Regions from separate parts of the Thalassospira sp. TSL5-1 genome, predicted to be linked through region 2. Evidence: riboswitches for the same ligand, from Rfam matches in the RefSeq annotation. Region 2 holds a riboswitch; the other holds the start of a gene.
The links. A riboswitch is a leader RNA that binds a small molecule or an ion and turns the genes downstream of it on or off. The one in region 2 is predicted to bind glycine.

Region 1 (10,610 bases), on a different contig from region 2:
TTTGGCATGGGGGCGGAAATTGGCATTTCAACCGGCAAGCTGCATGCGCGCGGCCCGGTCGGGGTTGAACAGCTGACCAGCTATAAATATGTGGTGCGCGGCACCGGGCAAACCCGCCCGTGATGACGCTTCGCATTCCGCGCCGCCACAATGCCCCACCCCGAGTCGGATTACTGGGCGGGTCTTTCAACCCCGCCCACGAGGGGCATTTGCATATCTCACTTGAGGCATTGAAGCGTCTGGAGCTGGATGAAGTGTGGTGGCTGGTATCGCCGCAGAACCCGCTCAAGTCCCGCGAGGGTATGGCAGGGCAGGATGCACGCTTTGATTCCGCCGAATTGATTGCACAACATCCCCGCATTGTCGTTTCTGCAATTGAAACACAGCTGGGGACAAGCTATACGGCCGACACACTTGCAGCCTTGCAGCGGCGTTTTACCCAAACGCGATTTGTCTGGCTGATGGGGGCGGACAACCTGGCTCAGTTTCATCGCTGGAAATTCTGGCAAAAGCTGATTCATTGCGCGCCCATTGCGGTTCTTGATCGCGAGGGTTATTCTAATAAGGCATTGCGTGGCACGGCGGCAAAGCGTATGGAACGCTGGCGCATTGCCGCAGAAAAGGCAGGTCTGCTGGCCGATATGGATACACCAGCTTGGGTTTACCTGCCGATACGGCGCCATCCGGCTTCTTCAACGGCAATTCGTGCCGAAGGCCGGTGGCAGGTTTGACCTGTGGGTGTTTTATGTCCGCAACGTGATAGCGGCGAACATCCACCCCAAATTAAGGTGGCGACTATAATTACTGTGAAAAAAAGCCTGACACCAAGCGAACTGCTTGCGCTCATTCAGGAAACCTTGAACGATGACAAGGCCGAAGATCTTGTAACCATTGATCTGACCGACAAAACGGCAATGGCCGATTATATGATTATCGCATCAGGCTCCAGCTCGCGCCGGGTTGCCTCGATGGGGGAACATATTGTCGAAGCCCTGAAAAATGCCGGGCAGGGCCGCGCAGCGGCCGAAGGCACCGAACAGGGTGACTGGGTTCTGGTTGATGCCGGTGATGTCATCATTCATCTGTTCCGCCCGGAAGTCCGCGCTTTTTACAACATCGAACAGATGTGGGGCGTTGAAAACCCGGCTCTGAAACAGCAGGCTGCCCGTCTTTACTGATTGGCAGGTTTGGCCTTGTGCCCGGCGTGATGCCGGGCCATCCGCCATTCTTCAGATATAACCATACAGCCCGTCATGGCCTGTTTGGCCTGGGCCTTGTGTTTTTATCGCGCAAAAATAGCTGGCTTTCAAAGCTAAGCCCCCCCATACCCTTCTTCGCCAGGCACTAAAACCGGGCTTTCTGATCCCCCCAAACGGACGACCACACGCATGCAAATCACCCTTGCCGCTGTAGGCCGTATCAAGGCAGGCCCGGAAAAGGACCTGTTTGATCATTACATCGCCCGCCTGCGCTGGCCCTTTGCCCTGCGTGAAGTCGAAGAAAAGAAAAAACTGCCGCCAGCCCAGCTAAAAGCCCGCGAGGCAGAATTGCTTCTAGGGGTGATCCCGGAAAATGCCTTTCTGATCGCCCTGGATGAACGGGGCCGCGAATATGGCTCCATCGATTTTGCCAAAAAACTCGAAGGCTGGATCGACCAGTATGGCGGCAACATTGCCTTTGCCATTGGCGGTGCCGACGGTCACGGCGATGCCCTCAAGGCCCGGGCAAACGCCCTGTGGTCGCTCGGCAAAGCCACCTGGCCCCATATGCTGGTGCGCGCCCTGATTGCTGAACAGCTTTTTCGCGCCCACGCCATTCAAACCAACCATCCCTATCATCGGGAATAATAACTTTTAAAAACCCCAAAAATAACTCAAAAATCAAAAAAATTTAGTTGTAACTTAAACATAAAATTGCGAAATTTTTCTCCGATGTTAAGTCTTGGGGAAAATCTATGTACAAAATTCTTACAGCGTTATTATCGCTAACCACATTAGCTGCTTGTTCAGCAAAACTATCGCTTCCACCGTATCAGCCTACCACTTCTAGCGAAATTAACGCTGCCGTTGAAGTTAATAACTTCAGTTATTTCCCGAGAGAAGGCGTAGCCCAAAATGAAATTAGAGAAACTGCCGCAGGCCATGTTTATCTAACTGAAGACGTTGGTACATACTTCGCAAACGCTGTACGACGAGAGATGCGGCAAGCAAACATGTCAATTCAAAGTAAAAATTGTACTTTGGATGGCGAAGTCAATGATTTTGCAACTGATAGCCTAGGGTATTCAGTCGACTATATTACCGATGTTCGCTATATCTTGCGCAGAACAAAGGACCAAAAAACCTTATTCGATAATAATTACACTGTGAAATTCAACGCGTCAAAGTTCGTTGTTGCGGACGTATTTTTTGCCAATATCAATAAAATGGTATCGGACAATATCGACCAGCTTCTAAAAGATTCTGTCTTTGTCACCACAACCAAAGAAAATTGCGCTAAAAATTAGAATGAAACCAATATACTCAGCCATTTATATTCTAGCTTTATCACTAGGGTCGTGTGTTCAGACCCCAGATGCTTCAACATATTCTCGCGCCCAAATGGGACGTGCTGCCACTGTTATGAAGGGCAAAATCTTAGCTATACGTGAAGTCAAAATTTCTGGCGAAAGCTCAGGTGTTGGAATGACTGCAGGGGCGGGAAGTGGCGCTGTTGCAGGTTCATACCTTGGAGGCAGCAGCAGAGCCAATATAATAGGTGCCATCGGAGGTGCTGTTGTTGGCGGAGTAGCAGGAAGCATCGCAGAACAATCATTATCCGAAAGCGGAGCTTTCGAGTACATTGTACAGCAGGACAACGGTCAAATAATTGCAATAGTGCAAACCAACAGCGAAAACTTAAAAGTCGGAAACCCGGTCTTGATCCTCCGATCAGACCGGGTACGGGTCATTCCTGACAGTATTCCGACGGGACAGTGACACTGTATTTATTTCAACCGATATTCCATTTTCACCACATCAGATTCATAGATGTGGGTTGAAATCGGTTTGGGGCGCAGATGGCCGTTATCCTTGTCAAACAGGGCAATTCCGTCGCCCAAAACAACCGGAATGACAAACATATCGAGCTTATCAACCATATTTGCATACATGAATTGATTGATCACGCTGGCCCCACCCACAATCCAGACATCGCCATTGTCCAAACGCTCATTGCGCAAGGCATCGGTCAACTCGATCAGGCTACCGCCAAAGGCAACGGTATTTTCAGGTGCATCCTCGCCCAGGGGGTGTGAGGTCAGCACAATCGTGCGGCGATCCCCATAGGGCCATTCGCCATAAGACATCACCTGATCAAAGGTGCGCCGACCAATGATCAGCGTGCCCACCCGGTCCAGGAAGGCTTCAAAGTCAAATTCTGCCGGGTCATAATCATCCAGCCAGTCCACCGCACCATTTGACCGTGCGACATAGCTGTCCAGACTGACCGCAACATAAACGCGGAACAGTTTCTTGCCCATTGTATCAATCCAACCAATCTGCCGGATTTTTCCGGCGTTAATTTTAGTTCTAGTTTAGTATCAATTTTGGGATACTATCCTTGATTGGTGGCGATAATCCGGCTGGAATAGGGTGATATGGTCGTCCAAATAGCCCAAACGCCCCAAAAGCCGTCATTTTCCGGCCTTCAGGGCGTCCAATTGAGCCATAATTGATCATTTTGGCGTCATAACGATGGCGTAAAGCTTAAAAATCAGCACTCCACCACGTTGACATTGACGGCGAGGCCGCCCTGGCTGGTTTCCTTGTATTTGCTTTGCATATCCGCCCCGGTCTGGCGCATGGTTTCGATCACGCGATCCAGCGACACCGTATGTTGCCCATCCCCGCGCAGGGCCAAACGCGAGGCATTAATGGCCTTCACCGCCCCCATTGTATTGCGTTCAATACAGGGCACCTGCACCAGCCCGCCAATCGGATCGCATGTCAGGCCCAAATTGTGTTCCATGCCAATCTCGGCGGCATTTTCCACCTGTTCGGGCGAACCACCCAAAACAGCACACAATGCCCCGGCCGCCATCGAACAGGCCACGCCGACTTCGCCCTGGCAGCCCACTTCGGCCGCCGAAATGGACGCACGTTTTTTGTAAATCGAACCAATCGCCGCCGCCGTTAGCAAAAACTCGCGAATTTTCGCCTGGGTTACATTGGGACAAAACCGTTCATAATAACGCAATACCGCCGGGATCACGCCGGCCGCCCCATTGGTCGGGGCCGTCACAACCCGGCTGCCTGCGGCATTTTCCTCGTTTACCGCCAGGGCATAAAGGTTCACCCAGTCAATCACCGTTAGCGGGTCCTTCAGTCCGGCTTCAGGCCGGTCCACCAATTCGCGATACAGTTTGTTGGCGCGACGTTTGACATTCAAACCACCGGGCAAAATACCTGGTGTTGCGCAACCGCGATCAATGCAATCCATCATCGCCTGATAAACACGATCGACAAATTCATGGGTTTCATCGGGACCGCGCCAGGATTTTTCATTTTCCATCATGACTTCGGCAATCGACAGGTTATGCTCCTTGCAAATTGCCATCAATTCGTCTGCCGATGAAAATGGATGCGGCAGGATAATATTATCGCCGGAATATTCCGCCCCGCGATCATCCCCCGAGACGATAAAACCACCCCCGACCGAAAAATATTCCTGGCAATGCAGTTTGACGCCATCATGGTCAAACGCGGTAATGCGCATGCCGTTGGGATGTTCGGGCAGGCTTTCATCCATATGAAAAACCAGGTTGTTTTCAAAATTGAAATCAACCTTCTGCTGCCCGTAAAGCATCAGGCTGCTATCGTTTTTGATCGCCTCAATGGTTGGCGCAATATCGTCCGGGTCAACCGAACGCGGGCGCTGGCCACTTAATCCCATCAGCACCGCAATATCGGTGGCATGCCCCTTGCCCGTAAGTGCCAGCGACCCATAAAGGTCAACAATGATGCTACCGGTTTGTGCCAAAAGGTTCCGCGCATCCATTTCCAGGCAAAACCGGAACCCAGCCCGCATTGGCCCCACCGTATGCGAACTCGATGGACCAATGCCGATAGTGTAAAGATCGACAACAGACAGGTTGACGTCCTGGGGACGCTGGTTGGATGTATCAGGCATAGGCCTCCTTCGGCTCTGGATCGCATTTTGTTTTTTTGCGATATCAACGAACCGGTGCCAGCCCCCTCTGTCCCTAGGGCACAAAATTGCCCTTACCTGAGATTGTGCGTCGGCAGGCGGGCATTTAACGTTCCGCGCCGACTTCATCCTTCGGTGGAAAGGCAAATATGGCCTGCCTTTCGCTCTCCAGAGCCTCAATCCGCAACGGTCCGTCTGCCTGAGAGTGTTCGGGGTGGATTGCTCCTTCGGCGCCATCCGGAACGTTGCCCGGCCGGTCTCTCCCGCTGCGGTATGCGAGGTATCACCGTTTAGAACAATAATGGTACCTGTACTTCACGCAGCTTGTAAAGCAGCACTGCAAGGATGTTAAAAATTCGCGCGGGGTGGCTGTTCAGGCGCATCTTTCATGATAAGTTAGGCTTAAATTGGCGTCAGATGGCGGAACCCACCGCGCCCGGCGCCGTTTTGACCACAGGCAATTTACCAATTACATGTTTGTTTACCGGTAATTTAGCCTTTTATCCTAGAAGTGGGGTTATGACAGTGACTGTATCGAACGCCGCAAAGCGTCCCCGTCCGGTGGTGCTATGTATTCTGGACGGTTGGGGCTATCGCGAGGAAAGCGACAATAACGCCGTTGCACTGGCCAACACGCCGGTGTGGGACGACCTGTATGCCAACAACCCAACCGGCTTTATGAAGGCCTGCGGGCTGGATGTCGGCCTGCCCGAAGGGCAAATGGGTAATTCCGAAGTCGGCCATATGAATTTGGGCGCGGGCCGTGTTGTCATGCAGGAGCTGCCCAAAATTGACGACGCCGTCAAAACCGGGGCAATCGCCGATACCGATACCGTCAAAAAACTGATCACCAGCCTGAAAGACAGCGGTGGTGTGTGCCATATTGCCGGGCTTTTGTCCGAAGGGGGCGTGCATTCGCATCAGGCCCATATGGCCGCCCTTGCCAAAATCATTTCCGATGCCGGCATTGCGGTTAAAATCCATGCCTATACCGATGGCCGCGACACGCCGCCGCGCAGTGCCGCCGATTTTCTGAAAAAATTCCGCGCCCTGATTGGCGATGCCAATGTTGAAATCGTTACCGTCACCGGGCGCTATTATGCGATGGACCGTGACAATCGCTGGGAACGGGTGAGCCAGGCCTATTTTGCGATGGTTCAGGGCAGCGCGTATGAAGATGGCAAAAAGGCCGACAGTGCCGAAGACGCCATTGCCAATGCCTATGACGCCGACACCAATGACGAATTCATCCTGCCCACCGTGATTGGTGATTATGCTGGCATGAAGGATGGCGACGGCCTTTTGATGACCAATTTCCGGGCCGACCGGGCGCGCGAAATTCTCGCCGCCCTGTGTGCGCCCGAATTTGACGGATTTGATCGCGGCACCCCGGTAAAATTCGCCATCCAGGCCGGGATGGTTGAATATTCCTCCAAGCATGCCGACTATATGGATGCGATCTATCCGCCCAAAACCCTGCCGAATATTTTTGGCGAAGTGGTTTCCAAGGCGGGCCTGAAACAGTTGCGCATCGCCGAAACCGAAAAATACCCGCATGTGTCGTTTTTCTTTAACGGCGGCGAAGAACAGGTATTTCCCGGCGAAGACCGCATTCTGGTGCCCTCGCCCAAGGTGGCAACCTATGACCTGCAACCCGAAATGTCGGCCCCCGAAGTATGCGCCAAGCTGGTTGCCGCCATTGAAGATGAAACCTATGACGCCATCATCGTCAATTTTGCCAACCCCGACATGGTCGGCCATAGCGGCATTCTTTCTGCCGCAATCAAGGCTGCCGAAGCCGTGGATGAATGCGTTGGCAAGGTGGTGAGCGCTGTGCGCAAAGTGGGCGGGGTGATGTTTATTACCGCTGACCACGGCAACTGCGAAACAATGGTGGACCCGGAAACCGGTGCGCCCCATACCGCCCACACCCTGAACCTGGTGCCGACCATTCTGGTCAATGGCCCGGACGGAGTTACACTGCGCGACGGCCGCCTGGCCGACGTCGCCCCGACATTGTTGCAATTGCTGGGCCTGCCGCAACCGGCAGACATGACCGGCAAATCACTGATCGAAGGTCTGAAACCCGATGATACGCTGCCCTCGGCAAGCTGATCTTGGAAAATGGCTGATGGCCCCGGCACTGGCATCCTTGATGGTTGCCAGTGCCGGGACATTTTTTACGGCAAATGCCCAGTCGCTACGCAAGGTTGACTCACGTTTGGATGCGGTGCAAAGCCAGCTTTCCGAACAGAAAAAGCAGGAAGAATTTCTGTCGCGCAAGTCGCATGAATTACTGACCGAAGAACAGGCCCTGCAATCCGAGGAAATTTCAATTGCCCGGCGTGTGCAGAATTACGAAACCGAACTGACCGGCATTGAAGACAAACTGGTCGAGCTGGAAAACCGCGAAAAGGATGCCACCACCGCCCTTGAAGACAAGGCCGGACAATATGCCCGCATCCTGATGGCGCTTGAACGCCTGTCCACCACCCCGCCCGAAGCCATGATTGCCCTCCCGCGCAGCCCGCAGGATACCTTGCGGTCGGCCATTTTGCTCAAGGCGGCGCTGCCCGGTGTGGAACAGCATGCCAAGGATTTGAAACGCGAACTGGGCGAAATTACCGAATTGCGCGCCAACATCAAAGCACGGCGCAGCGAACTTGCCAGCGTCACCGACAAATTACGCGACGAACGCGAACATCTATCCCGCCTGCTTGATGACAAACGCCGCCTTCGTCAGGATACCGAGGATGAAGCCCGTGAGGCCGCCCGTGCGGTGCAAAAAATGGCCGACGAGGCAAAAAGCCTGGGCGAACTTCTGGCCAGCATCAAAAACCGCGCCGAAGGCCTGCCCGAACCACGCGACAAACCCGATTACGAGTTGGTCAAGGAACAGCCCGACAGCGAAATCGATGATGTTTTGCCGACACAAAATATCGCGGCAAACAAACCCGCCCGCAAAACCAGCCCTAAAAACCGCGACGCGAGCGACGAAGTTGTTGTTGCAAGCTCAATCACGCAGGCACGCGGCCATTTACGGATGCCGGTATCGGGCAAGATTGTTACACTTTTTGGTGAACGCAGCGTACAAAGCGGCCTTCCTGGCGGCACACACGCCAAGGGAATCGAGATTGAAACCCGCCCCGATGCTCAGGTTGTATCGCCTTTTGACGGCAAGGTGGTGTTTGCCGGGCCGTTCCGGGGCTATGGCCGCCTCTTGATTATCGAACACGGCGAAGGATACCATAGTCTTGTTGCGGGTTTTGATCACCTTGACAGTGTGGTAGGACAATATGTCTTGGCGGGTGAACCTGTTGGAACGATGGGCGAAAACAGGCCAAAACTGTATCTTGAAATGCGCCATGACGGCGAAGCGATCAACCCGCTTCCCTGGCTGGCATCACAAAACGGCAAGGTAAGCGGATGAAAAAGTCTCGATTGGTAATATTTGCCCTGGCAGCAAGCCTGAATATCGGTCTTGCATCGCCTGGTCTGGCACAGGCACAAGCCCCGGCCACAGCGGATTCCCCGACATCATCGGCTGAAACCTATCGGCTTCTCAATCTGTTTGGCGACGTGTTTGAACAGGTCAAGGCAAAATATGTCGAGCCGGTTGACGACAAAAAACTGATCGAAGCCGCGATTAACGGCATGCTGACATCGCTGGACCCGCATTCATCCTATCTTGATATGGATAATTTCAAGGACATGCAGGTTGATACCCGTGGTGAATTTGGCGGGCTTGGCATCGAGGTGACGCAGGAAAACGGCTTTGTCAAAGTCATTTCCCCCATCTATGACACCCCCGCCGAAAAGGCCGGCCTGCAACCGGGTGACTTCATTACCAATATCGATGGCAAATCGGTGCGCGGCATGCCGTTAAACGAAGCCGTTGACCTGATGCGCGGCAAGGTCAATACCGACATCAAACTGACGATTGTGCGCAAGGGCGAACAGGCCCCCTTCGACGTCACGCTGACCCGTGCCGTAATCAAAATCCAGTCGGTCCGTCCGCAGGTGAAAAACGATGTTGGCTATATCCGCATCACCAAATTCAGCGAACAGACCTTTAGCGGCCTGCAGCGCGCCATTGAAGAACAGAAAAAGGAAATCGGCCCGAAACTGAAGGGTTTCGTGATCGACCTTCGCAACAATCCCGGCGGACTGCTGGACCAGGCGATTGCGGTTTCCGATGCGTTCCTGAACAAGGGCGAAATCGTTTCCACCCGCCCGCGCGACACCAAAAACACCGAACGTTACAGTGCCAAGGACGGCGACCTTGCCGACAACCTGCCGATTGTCGTTCTGATCAATGACGGTTCGGCATCGGCATCCGAAATTGTTGCCGGTGCGCTTCAGGATCATGGCCGTGCCATCATCATGGGGACGCGCAGCTTTGGCAAGGGGTCGGTTCAAACCATTTTGCCCATGCCGGGCAATGTGGCCCTGCGCCTGACCACGGCGCGTTATTATACGCCGTCGGGCCGGTCCATTCAGGAAGTCGGCATTGTGCCCGACATCATTGTCCCGCAGTCAAAGGTTGAAACCATTGAAACCGGCCAGCGCCGGTCCGAAGCCGACCTGAACGGTGCGCTGCATAACGAGGATTCAGCCATCGGTGATGCTGAAACCCAGGCAGAAAAACGCCGTCAGGATGCCGAAAAAGTAACCGAAGACGATTATCAGCTTGCCCGCGCGCTGGATATGATCCGGGGCATCTCGCTTTATGGCGGCTTCCGATCAAAAAGCTGAAAGATCGTGACGGGAACAGGAAGAGACTGACCCGCAGTGATCGGTAAACTGTTCAAATTCTTGCGGCGGGGCCGCAAAACGGAATCCTCTGCAACCGAACCGGACGACGATATGTTGTCCGCACCGGATGCGGAGGATGTTCCGTTTACAGAACTGCCCCTTGATGAACAGTTGCGCCGCTTGCCACTGCGCCCGCCGACACGCCGGTGGCGGTTGTCCAAATTCCTGTTGGTGGTTTTATATCTGCTGCCCTTTGGCATTATTTCGCTTGCCGCCGTTCCCCTGCTGGACCCCGAGACCGGCTGGCACCTTTTTCATGCTGGCTCTCCACGTGTGACCCAGGCCATTCCCGGCACGGAACGCGAATTGCAGGATGAAATTGCCAAGGGCGTTCTTGATATTGAAGCCCGCAACCGCGCCGAAGAAGAAGCCCGGCGTAAAAATGGCAATGAAGCAGGCAATGAAACCGAAGGCGACGTTCCGCCAGGCACAGCCGACATTGCAAGCGGGCAAAATGGCGACGGCAGCCAGGGAATGGGCCAGACCGGCGCAGCAAGCGAAGCGGGTTCCAGCACCGGCCCCTCGCCCGAGGAACTTGCCGCCCTGGCGGAAGAAGGGGGCTTTGATGAAAAAATTGAACCCGATCCCCTGCGCCCGGCCCCTATCCC
Region 2 (10,610 bases):
TCGATGTCACGCGCACGTTCGACCAAAACCGAAATCGCACAGCCCTCGCGCCGAGCAACTTCGACCAGGCGGTTGGAGTTTGACGAATTGGGTGCACCGAGAACCAAAATCGCATCGGCGCGCTCGGCAATCATTTTGACCGCGTGCTGGCGATTGGTGGTGGCATAACAAATGTCTTCCTTTTTCGGCACGGAAATGGCCGGGAAGCGTTCCTGCAAAATGGCAATCATCTTTGCCGTGTCATCCAGCGACAGGGTTGTCTGGGTGACAAAGGCAATATTCTCAGGGTCGGCAACGGCCACGGTGCGGGCATCGTCTTCCGTTTCAATCAGGGTCATGCTGCCCTCGGGCAATTGCCCCATGGTGCCAACCACTTCGGGGTGCCCGGCATGGCCGATCAGCAAAATATGCTTGCCTTCGCCGTGGTGGCGTTCGGCCTCGCGGTGCACTTTTGAAACCAGCGGGCAGGTGGCGTCAAGGTAATGCAGGGCACGTTTGTCTGCATTTTCCGGCACAGATTTGGGCACGCCGTGGGCCGAAAAAATGACGGGTACGCCATCGGGCACGGCATCAAGCTCGTCAACAAATACAGCCCCCATGTCGCGCAGGCGGTCCACGACAAACTTGTTATGGACAATTTCGTGGCGGACATAAACCGGCGCGCCGTATTTTTGCAGGGCCTTTTCGACAATCTCGATGGCACGGTCCACCCCGGCGCAAAAGCCGCGCGGGTTGGCCAGAAGAATATCCAGGTCTGGTTTGTCGGGCATGGGGTCCGCCTCGAATGGTCGGGGATGCCGGGCAACGACCGGCATCGGGTTGAAAGCTGTTTTGCGTTACATAACGCGCCTGTGCCAAAGGTGCAATGATACGACGTTTTAATATGGGGGGAATATGGGCAAATGTGCCGGTAAATCGGGCTGTTTTGCCGCCTATGACGGGGGTGGTGCAGTAAAAAGCGATTGGGTGTTTATCATCGGTGTTCCCGATCCCCGGCCGCAGGTGATATTTCGCAATATATATTGACGGCACATTGTTGCTGCAACGGGTTGTGCCGGAAAGATCAACAGCATAGACTGCGCCAAACTACCGGTGCCGGGTGCTGACTTCGGCGTGTCTGATCAATGAGGCTTTGATGACGATTGCATGCAATCTGCGGCGCGCAAGTGCGCTTGGTGTGGTTCTGATGGCGACTGCCGGTTTGGCTGCCTGTGGTTCGGACCCGTTCGGTGAAACACCGGTTCCGTCCTGTCCGCGGACCTTTTTGCCAAGTGATACCGCACAGCTTACCGAGTTCAGCCCCAAAGGCCGGGACTTGACCGATGTGGTTTTGGCCGCCGAAATGGAAGGTTACAAAGGCGAATGCAGCTATGACCTTGAGGACAAGGAACTGGATATTCTGATCAGCCCGCAATTTACCGCCCAGATGGGCCCGGCGGCAAAGGATCGGACCCAGCATTTGCAGTATTTCGTGGCGCTTAAAAATCCGGCGGGCGAATTTGTGCAAAAATCGGTCTTTGATGTGAACCTGACCTTCCCGAAGGACGCCAATCGCGTGCGCTACACCGACGAACAGGTGGCCCTGCATGTGCCGCTGGCGGATGTCAATTATGGCCCCAATTACGAAATTTACATGGGGTTCCAGTTAAACCACGACCAACTGGATTATAATCGTCGTTTTGAAAAGTGATGGGCGATTGAGGCCGCGCTGACCGGCAACAGGAAGTTTGGAATTTGTTTAATCCAGCGACGCATTTCTAATGTTTTGACTGGTGCAATGGTTCTGTTGTCCGTATAAGGGGCCATACCCAAGTGATCCCCGTGGGAGAGTTCCGCGATCGTTTCACAGTGATGCGCGGACGCCGAAGGAGCAACCACCCCGGAAACTCTCAGGCATCATGGACCGCGGGGAGATGGGACTCTGGAAAGCAGGCGGCATGTTATTTATGTGCGCCTCGCCGAAGATGTAAGCTGTTGCCGGGCGCGCCTTTGCGACCGGAACGGTGATTCTTTCAGGCTCCAAGACAGAGGGGGATGTGGTTGGCCACTGGTCGGCTATATTTCTCAACGACTGTCACGGAGAGCCTGATGGCGGACCCAAACGCTGAAAACCTTCTTAAAACAGCCCTTTATGATCTGCATGTGGAACTGGGTGCCAAAATGGTGCCCTTTGCTGGCTATGCCATGCCCGTGCAATATCCGCTGGGTGTAAAAGGCGAACATCTTCATACCCGTGCCAAGGCCGGTTTGTTTGACGTCTCGCATATGGGCCAGGTTCGCCTGATTGGTGAACACCGTGTGGCAGAGCTGGAAAAGCTTGTGCCCGGTGATATCGCCCTGCTTAAGCAGGGCCGTACCCGTTATTCCGCCTTTACCAATGATGACGGTACCATCCTTGATGACCTTATGATCACCAATGCGGGCGACAGCCTGTTTTTGGTCATCAATGCGGCCTGCAAGGATGACGATATTGTTCATATGCGGGCCAACCTTGATAATGGTGTGGAACTGGTTGAATTGACCGATCGTTCCCTGATGGCCCTTCAGGGGCCGGAAGCCGCAAATGTTCTGGCCCGGTTTGCCCCGGACGTTGCGACCATGAAATTCATGTCCTTTGGCGAAATCGACATTGCCGGGATTCCGTGCTTTGTGACCCGTTCTGGTTATACCGGCGAAGACGGGTTTGAAATTTCCGTGCCAAATGCAGATGCTGAAAAGCTGGCGCGTTTGCTGTTGGCCGAGGACGAGGTCGAGGCCATTGGCCTTGGTGCACGCGATTCGCTGCGTCTGGAAGCGGGCCTGTGCCTGTATGGCAACGACATCGATACCACGACCACCCCGGTCGAAGGGGACCTGAACTGGATTATCAATAAGCGTCGCCGCGAAGAAGGTGGCTTTCTGGGTGCAGATATTATTCTCGACCAGCTTGCCAACGGGGCAGACCGTAAACGCGTCGGGATTAAACCCGAAGGCAAGGCACCCGCCCGTGAACATACGATGGTGCTTAACAAGGATGGATACGACATTGGCGAAATCACCAGTGGCGGTTTTGGCCCCACCGTGGATGCGCCGATTGCCATGGGCTATGTCGCAATCGAATTTGCCAAGCCCGGCACCAAGGTGGACCTGATGGTCCGTGGCAAGGCCCGCCCGGCGGAAATCGTCGCGCTGCCTTTCGCCCCGCATCGCTATTTCCGTGGTTAAGGTGGCGATATCGCCCCGAACCACACCCAGAATTAAGCAGACAACCAAATTTGCAGGGACAAATCAAAATGGCTAAAAAATTCTCCAAAGAACATGAATGGCTGGAAATTAACGGCGATGTGGCAACCGTCGGCATTACCGACCATGCCCAGCAGGCGCTGGGCGACATCGTTTATGTCGAACTGCCGGAAATTGGCAAAAAGCTTGCCAAGGATGGTGATGCTGCCGTTGTCGAATCGGTCAAGGCGGCCAGCGACGTTTATGCGCCGGTGGATGGCGAAGTGGTTGAAGCCAACGAAGAACTTGATGCCAACCCGGCCCTGGTCAACGAATCGCCGGAAAATGACGGCTGGTTTTTCAAAATCAAATTGTCTGATGCTTCCCAGCTTGATGATCTGATGGACGAAGCGGCCTATAAGGCGTTTGTTGAAGGTCTGGAGGACTGATGCGCTATCTTCCGCTGACCCAGGCTGACCGTGCTTCGATGCTGGAAACCATCGGGGCGGGCTCGGTCGATGAACTTTACAGCGACGTGCCCGAAGGGGCGTTGCTCAAGGAACCGGTCGATCTGCCGCACCATCAGGGTGAAATGCAGGTTGAACGCGATATGGCGCAACTTGCTGCCAAAAATATGGGAACGGCATCCGCCCCCAGTTTTCTTGGCGCAGGGGCCTATCGCCACCATATTCCCGCAACGGTGGATTACATCATCCAGCGTGGCGAGTTTTTAACCGCTTATACGCCCTATCAGCCGGAAATCGCCCAGGGCACCTTGCAGTACCTGTTTGAATTCCAGACCCAGGTGGCCTCCATTACCGAAATGGATGTTGCCAATGCCTCGATGTGGGATGGTGCGACCTCCTGTGCCGAAGCCGTGCTGATGGCCTGCCGGGCGACCCGCCGTAAAAAGGCGGTTCTCTCGGGTGGTTTGCACCCGCATTACCGTGAAGTCACCGAAACCTATTGCCAATATAGCGATACCGAGGTTGCCGGTCGCGATGGTCACCCGGAACACCAGGCCACGGCCGACGAACTGGATGATCTGATCGATGATCAGACCGCCTGTGTTGTTGTGCAGTATCCGGATGTTTTTGGGCGTTTGGCCGATCACACCAAACTGGCCGAAGCCTGCCATGCCAAGGGCGCGCTTTTGGTTGTTGTCTTTACCGAAGCCGTTGCCTTTGGCGCGATCAAATCGCCGGGCAGCTTTGGCGCCGACATCGTGTGTGGCGAAGGCCAGTCGATTGGTAACGCGCTGGGTTATGGCGGGCCGTATGTGGGCCTGTTTGCCACCACCAGCAAACTTGTCCGCCAGATGCCCGGTCGCCTGTGTGGTGAAACGGTGGACCAGGACGGCAAGCGTGGTTTTGTATTAACCCTGTCCACCCGCGAACAGCATATTCGCCGTGAAAAGGCGACATCGAACATCTGCACCAATTCGGGCCTGTGTTCGCTGGCCTTTACCGTGCATATGAGCCTGCTGGGCGAGGATGGCTATCGCAAGCTGGCCGCTATCAACCACGAACGCGCCGTGACCACCGCTGATGCGCTGGATGCGGTTGACTGTGTTGAGGTGGTTAATGACAGCTTCTTTAACGAATTTACCGTGAAGCTCTCAAAACCGGCCGCCGAAGTGGTCGAAGCCCTGGTGGCACGCGGTATTCTGGCTGGCGTGCCATTGTCGCGGCTGTATCCGAACCGCGATGATCTGGGCCAGTATATGCTGGTGGCTGTAACCGAAACCAACACCGATGACGATATTGCGGCCCTTGCCGCTGCCTTAAAGGAGGTGCTGGCATGACGTTTCAGACCCATACCGGCAATCGTGGCCTTGTGCTTGAAGAAAAGCTGATCTTTGAACAGGGTGAGCCAGGCCGTAGCGGCGTTGACCTGCCGGACCCGGCACCGGTCAAAAGCCGCCTGGGCGGCCTTGCCCGCGATGAAAACAGCGAAATTGGCCTTCCTGGCCTGTCCGAACCGCAGGTGGTGCGTCACTTCACCCGCTTAAGCCAGAAGAATTTCGGGATCGATTCCGGTTTCTTCCCGCTGGGTTCGTGCACCATGAAGCACAATCCGCGCTTGAATGAAAAGGTCGCCCGGTTGCCCGGCATTGCCGATTTGCACCCGATGCAGCCTGAAAGCACCGTTCAGGGTGCGCTGGAACTGATCGACCAGTGCGCGCACTGGCTGATGGTTCTGACCGGCATGCCCGCCGTTGCCATGTCGCCTGCATCGGGCGCACAGGGCGAACTGTGTGGCATGATGGCCATTCGTGCCGCCCTCGATGCCCGCGGCGAAAACCGCCGTCGTGTGCTGGTGCCGGAATCCGCTCACGGGACCAACCCGGCAACGGCTGCTGCCTGTGGTTTTACGGTCGATTCGATCCCGGCCACCGAAGATGGCCGGGTTGATCTGGCCGCCTTTGAAGCCAAGCTGGGCGACGATGTGGCTGGCATCATGCTGACCAATCCCAATACCTGCGGGTTGTTTGAACGCGACGTTCGCAAGATCGCCGATCTGGTTCATGCCGCTGGTGGCTATTTTTACTGCGATGGCGCGAATTTCAACGCCATTGTTGGCCGTGTTCGCCCGGCTGATCTTGGCATTGATGCCATGCACATCAACCTGCACAAAACCTTTTCCACCCCGCATGGCGGCGGTGGGCCGGGTTCCGGGCCGGTGGTGTTCTCGGATGCGCTGGCACCGTTTGCGCCGATTCCCTATGTAGTCAAAACCGAAGATGGCTTCCATCTGGTGGAAACTGCCGAGGAAAAAGACGGTAAAAAGCCGTTTGGCCGCCTGAAGGGCTTTCATGGGCAGATGGGCATGTTTGTGCGCGCCCTGTCTTATATGAAAAGCCACGGGGCCGACGGGTTGCGCCAGGCATCGGGGGATGCGGTTTTGAATGCCAACTATTTGCTGGCACGCCTTAAAACCAAACTCAGTGTCGCGTTTCCGGGCTATTGCATGCACGAGGCCCTGTTTGATGATGATTTCCTGAAAGGGACCGGTGTTTCGACGCTGGACCTTGCCAAGGCGATTATTGATGAAGGCTTCCATCCGATGACCATGTATTTTCCGCTGGTGGTGCATGGGGCGCTTTTGATCGAGCCGACCGAAACCGAAACCAAGGAATCGATTGACCAGTTCTGCGACGCGGTACTGTCACTGGTTGCCAAGGCAGAGGCGGGTGATTCGGAATTCTTCAAAAATGCACCCTATTTGACCCCGCGCCGGCGTCTGGATGAAACGGCAGCAGCGCGCAAACCAATTTTGCGCTGGAGCCCGTCAAACGCTTGATCCGCAATGCGGCAGCACGATTTTTTACACCCCGGTCGGAAGGCCGGGGTGTTCTTTTTCAAGGGCTTGATCTTGAAACCCGTTGGACTCGTCGCAATCTGGCCCCTTATAATCCGGGTGCATTTGTATTGGTCGGTCCAATTGGGGAGACTGCACCCTTGAATGCAAGAGTGGGAGACCAGGGCATTTTGTCCGCGGTGGAGGTATATGACTGTTATGACGCGTCCCGTGCAGAAAGTTTTTACAGCCGAACGACGTTTGCGTGAACGTCAGGGGGCTGTTGTTGAAGACTGGTCGGATTCCTTTTTTGATCCGTCGCTTGAAACAGGCATGGGGGCAGGCGGAGGAACTGCACCTTCCGCCCCGGCTACGGTTGCGCTTCCGCCTCATGGAGGGGGTGGCAACCAGGAAATACTGGATGAAATTCGCGCCATGCGGGCCGAGATGGCACAGTTGCGCAATGCCATTGCAAATGGTGCTGCCGTTGCCGTCGATGGCGGGCAGGGCCATGCCAGCGAGGATATGCCATCAGCCCTGGCTGAACCGGCAAAATCGGAACCGCTCGACATTTTGCCAGAACCGGTTTCAAGCCGGCCATCGCATTCCAATCGCCCTGGTGCCAGCGAGCCGGACCGCGATGACCTTGAACTGATCCGTGGTCAGATCGAGGAAATGAACGAACATATCCACAAGGCCAAAATCCAGATTGCGGCCCTGCGCCATCCCAAGGCGACCGATGATCGCCTGGTCACAGCGGCCAGCGAGCTTGATGCCATCGTCAAAGATACCGAAATGGCAACCCATACCATTCTGGAATCGGCCGAACAGATCGACGATCTGGCGATGACATTGAAAAACTCTGCCACCAGCGATTTTGTCGCCGATCATGTGGAACAGATTGCCTTTATCGTCACCAAGATTTTTGAATCCTGCAACTTTCAGGACATTACCGGTCAGCGCATCAATAAAGTGGTCAAGACCCTGGAATTCGTTGAAAAACGCGTTCACAACATGATTTTGATCTGGGGCGAGGATGCCTTTGCCGATCTGCCGATGACCCAGGAAGAAGAAGACGTAGCCAAGGCAGAAGATTCGGATTTGTTGAATGGGCCGCAAATGGAAGGCGAAGGGATCAGCCAGGACGACATCGACAAGCTGTTCGATTAGCAAAAAAATACACCGGGAGCATTTTTTACTCTTTTATTTCCGGATGTAACGCCCAATATCTTAATTAGACATATCCTTCTTAAGGATAGTTTTATAATAGATCACCGTTATAAAACTGCCATGTGTGTGATGTTGCCAGACAGGCGGCACTCTTACGCATGTATGAAAATTATGGACAATCGGGACACATCCGGAGGTTCAGGAGGACTAAATAAATGGCATTCTGGTCAACAACAAAAAACAATGCGACCCAGGCCAAGGCACAGGATATCAAGTGGCGCGCAGGCCCTCGGGGTGATTATTTCCGCCTTTTCATGCTAGATGATGTTAGCGAATTGAATGTTGACGGCGTTGGTGGGGTTTATCTGGTTTGGCACGGCGGCGTGAAGCCAGAGTGGCTTTTGGCAGGCAGTGCTGACGATCTGGGCGATGTTTTTCGCGATTTGCTCGAAGATCGTGACATTCGTGATTATGAAAGTCGGGGCAAAGTTTTCATCAGCTGGTCGCCCATCAAATCCGAGTTTCGCGATGGCGTGGTCCACTTTTTGGCCCGCAGCATCAAGCCGGTATTTGAATGCGATTTCAACAGCAGCCAAGACGCCATTCCTGTCTTGCTGCCCCGTTGAGACCACAAGGCATCGTGCTGTCGTCGCCGCCTTTACAAGCCTTTTGCCTTTAATGCGCTTTTCGGTCGCGGGGCCGTCGCCAGACAGGGCAGAGGGCAATGTTTAACAGGGCGCGTTACGGCACCACGGATGAAAACAGGCCGCCTCTCATCTATCGGATGCAGAGGCGGCCTGTTTTGTTTTCAGTCTAACGGTTATGAGGCCCTTTTAGAGAGCACCCAGGACAGCTTCGGCACTGGAAACTTCAAACGCACCCGGTTCTTCGACAGCAAGGTGGGTCACCTTGTTGTCTTCAACAACCATCACATAACGGTTGGCGCGTTCACCCAGCCCCTTGCCGCGCAGGTCCAGCTTAAGGTCGGTGGCATTGGTGAAATTCAAATCCCCATCGGCCAGCATGGTAACGCTGTCGCCAACATTTTCGGCATTTGCCCATGCCTGCATGACAAAGGCGTCATTGGTGGCAAGGCAGAAAATTTCATCAACGCCCTTGGCTGCAATTTCGTCGGCCTTGTTGATAAAGCCGGGCAGATGCTTGATCGAGCAGGTCGGCGTAAACGCGCCCGGAACAGCAAAAAGAACGACCTTGCGTCCGGCAAACAGCTCTTTGCTTTGCACGGCTTCCGGGCCATCGGGGGTTGCGCGATGCAATACGACGTCGGGCAGTGTTTCGCCTACAGCAATGGTCATGGCAATTCTCCAAAATTTACGCCGCGCTTTGCGGCCGTCATTACCGGCATACCTCCGGCAGGAAGATGTGGTGGCTAGAATGACTTAAAAAATCATTCAATGCCAGCAGCTTCCCAACAGGTGGACTTAACCCTGGTTGTTCGCAAGCCCTTCTTTTGGTTGGGCGGCCTTCAAGCCGGAAATAACCTGATCCTTGCTTAACAGTTCGGAAAGCAAAATGCCGCCTGGGGCCTGCGGGCCATAAATGGCATTAAACGGGATGCCATAGCGGTCATATTTTGCCAGGAAGGCCGCAATTTCGGGGTCCGGTCGGGTCCAGTCGCCCTGCATCAATACCACATTATCGGCCTGCAAGGCGGATCGGACCGCATCGGTATCGATCACCAGGCGTTTATTGACCTGGCAGGTGACACACCAGTCTGCGGTAATATCGACCAGTACGGTTTTGCCCTCGCCAACCAGTTGGCTGATTTTATCGGGGGCAAATGGTTGCCAGGGCAGAGCATTGTCGTTTGGTGTATCAGTTGTGCTGGCGGTTTGCGCTGCATGGGATGGCGGGCGCGAAAATCCCGGTGCAAACAGGGCCATCAGCACGGCCAGTGTCGCCAGCCCGGCCAACACGGGTTTGCGCCGTTGCTGTGATGTGACATGCCGCCACCAGATCAGCCCGCTTGCCAAGGCAAGGCCAAGACCCACGACAATCGCCCCTGATAGGCCAATCTGATTGGCAAGGATGCTAAGCAACCAGATTGCCGTGCCCAGCAAAGCCAGCCCCAACACGAATTTGACAATTGCCATCCAGCGGCCTGGTTTGGGCAACAGGCGGGCGATTTCTGGGCGCGCCGCAATCAGCAGGTATGGCACGGCAAACCCCAACCCCAGCAGGCTGAACACCCAAAAAATATCAAAAATGCTGCCTGCCAGGGCAAACCCGACGGCCGTTCCCAAAAACGGGGCCGAACAGGGGGTTGCCAACAGGGTGGCAAACATCCCGGTCAGGAAATGCCCGCCCATGCTTTGGTGCTGTGCTGACGGGGTGTCAGCATTGCCCGGAGCCTGCGCAGCCCGGCTGTTTTGCTGATCAATGGCATTATTTGCCAGATTGTTTAGATGATTGGCGCTAATTTCAAACAGGCCAAACATGTTACAGGCAAACAGTACGACAATGATGGTCATGGTGGTTAAAAACAGCGGTTGCTGAAACTGAATGCCCCAGCCGATCGACCCGCCCGCCAGCTTTAAAATGGCAAGGGCCCCGGCAATGATCCAGAAAGACACCATGATGCCCGCCGCACTGGCGAGGAATCCGCGCCGTGTGCCGCGACGGTCCTGCGCGCCAAGCTGAATGGCGCCCATCACCTTGATGGACAGCACTGGCAAGACACAGGGCATCACATTCAAAATCAGCCCACCCAGCAATGCCAGGCCGCCAATCACCCACCAGGCAGTTTTTGACGGGCCGACAAATCCGCTTTGGGCTTCATCATGGGGTCCATTTTCATTGGCGGCTGGTGCTAACGTCCCCGTAACCATGCCATCGGCCGGGGCATCACCAATGGTCACAGGCTGCTCAACGGCAAGGTCGCCCGCCAGGACTGTAACGGTCACATTTTGCCCCGCCAG

Region 1: it holds a riboswitch for glycine, as region 2 does, so the genes downstream of both, LF95_RS00960 (L-serine ammonia-lyase) here and gcvT (glycine cleavage system aminomethyltransferase GcvT) in region 2, are expected to answer to the same signal.

Annotation. Positions count from the first base shown of each region.
Region 1 covers NZ_KV880637.1:198,002-208,611, reverse strand. The annotation lists gene LF95_RS00995 (glutamate-5-semialdehyde dehydrogenase) at 1-123, shown strand, start outside; gene LF95_RS00990 (nicotinate-nucleotide adenylyltransferase) at 123-731, shown strand; gene rsfS (ribosome silencing factor) at 807-1,178, shown strand; gene rlmH (23S rRNA (pseudouridine(1915)-N(3))-methyltransferase RlmH) at 1,389-1,847, shown strand; gene LF95_RS22705 (hypothetical protein) at 1,955-2,506, shown strand; gene LF95_RS00970 (hypothetical protein) at 2,622-2,978, shown strand; gene LF95_RS00965 (dihydrofolate reductase family protein) at 2,987-3,520, opposite strand; gene LF95_RS00960 (L-serine ammonia-lyase) at 3,754-5,169, opposite strand; glycine riboswitch at 5,365-5,463, opposite strand; gene gpmI (2,3-bisphosphoglycerate-independent phosphoglycerate mutase) at 5,707-7,302, shown strand; gene LF95_RS00950 (murein hydrolase activator EnvC family protein) at 7,319-8,617, shown strand; gene LF95_RS00945 (S41 family peptidase) at 8,614-9,942, shown strand; gene LF95_RS00940 (divergent polysaccharide deacetylase family protein) at 10,054-10,610, shown strand, end outside.
Region 2 covers NZ_KV880638.1:814,222-824,831, forward strand. The annotation lists gene ispH (4-hydroxy-3-methylbut-2-enyl diphosphate reductase) at 1-770, opposite strand, end outside; gene LF95_RS13240 (hypothetical protein) at 1,136-1,690, shown strand; glycine riboswitch at 1,813-1,916, shown strand; gene gcvT (glycine cleavage system aminomethyltransferase GcvT) at 2,089-3,204, shown strand; gene gcvH (glycine cleavage system protein GcvH) at 3,273-3,650, shown strand; gene gcvPA (aminomethyl-transferring glycine dehydrogenase subunit GcvPA) at 3,650-5,005, shown strand; gene gcvPB (aminomethyl-transferring glycine dehydrogenase subunit GcvPB) at 5,002-6,504, shown strand; gene LF95_RS13265 (protein phosphatase CheZ) at 6,721-7,671, shown strand; gene LF95_RS13270 (hypothetical protein) at 7,887-8,297, shown strand; gene LF95_RS13275 (peroxiredoxin) at 8,505-8,987, opposite strand; gene LF95_RS13280 (protein-disulfide reductase DsbD family protein) at 9,114-10,610, opposite strand, start outside.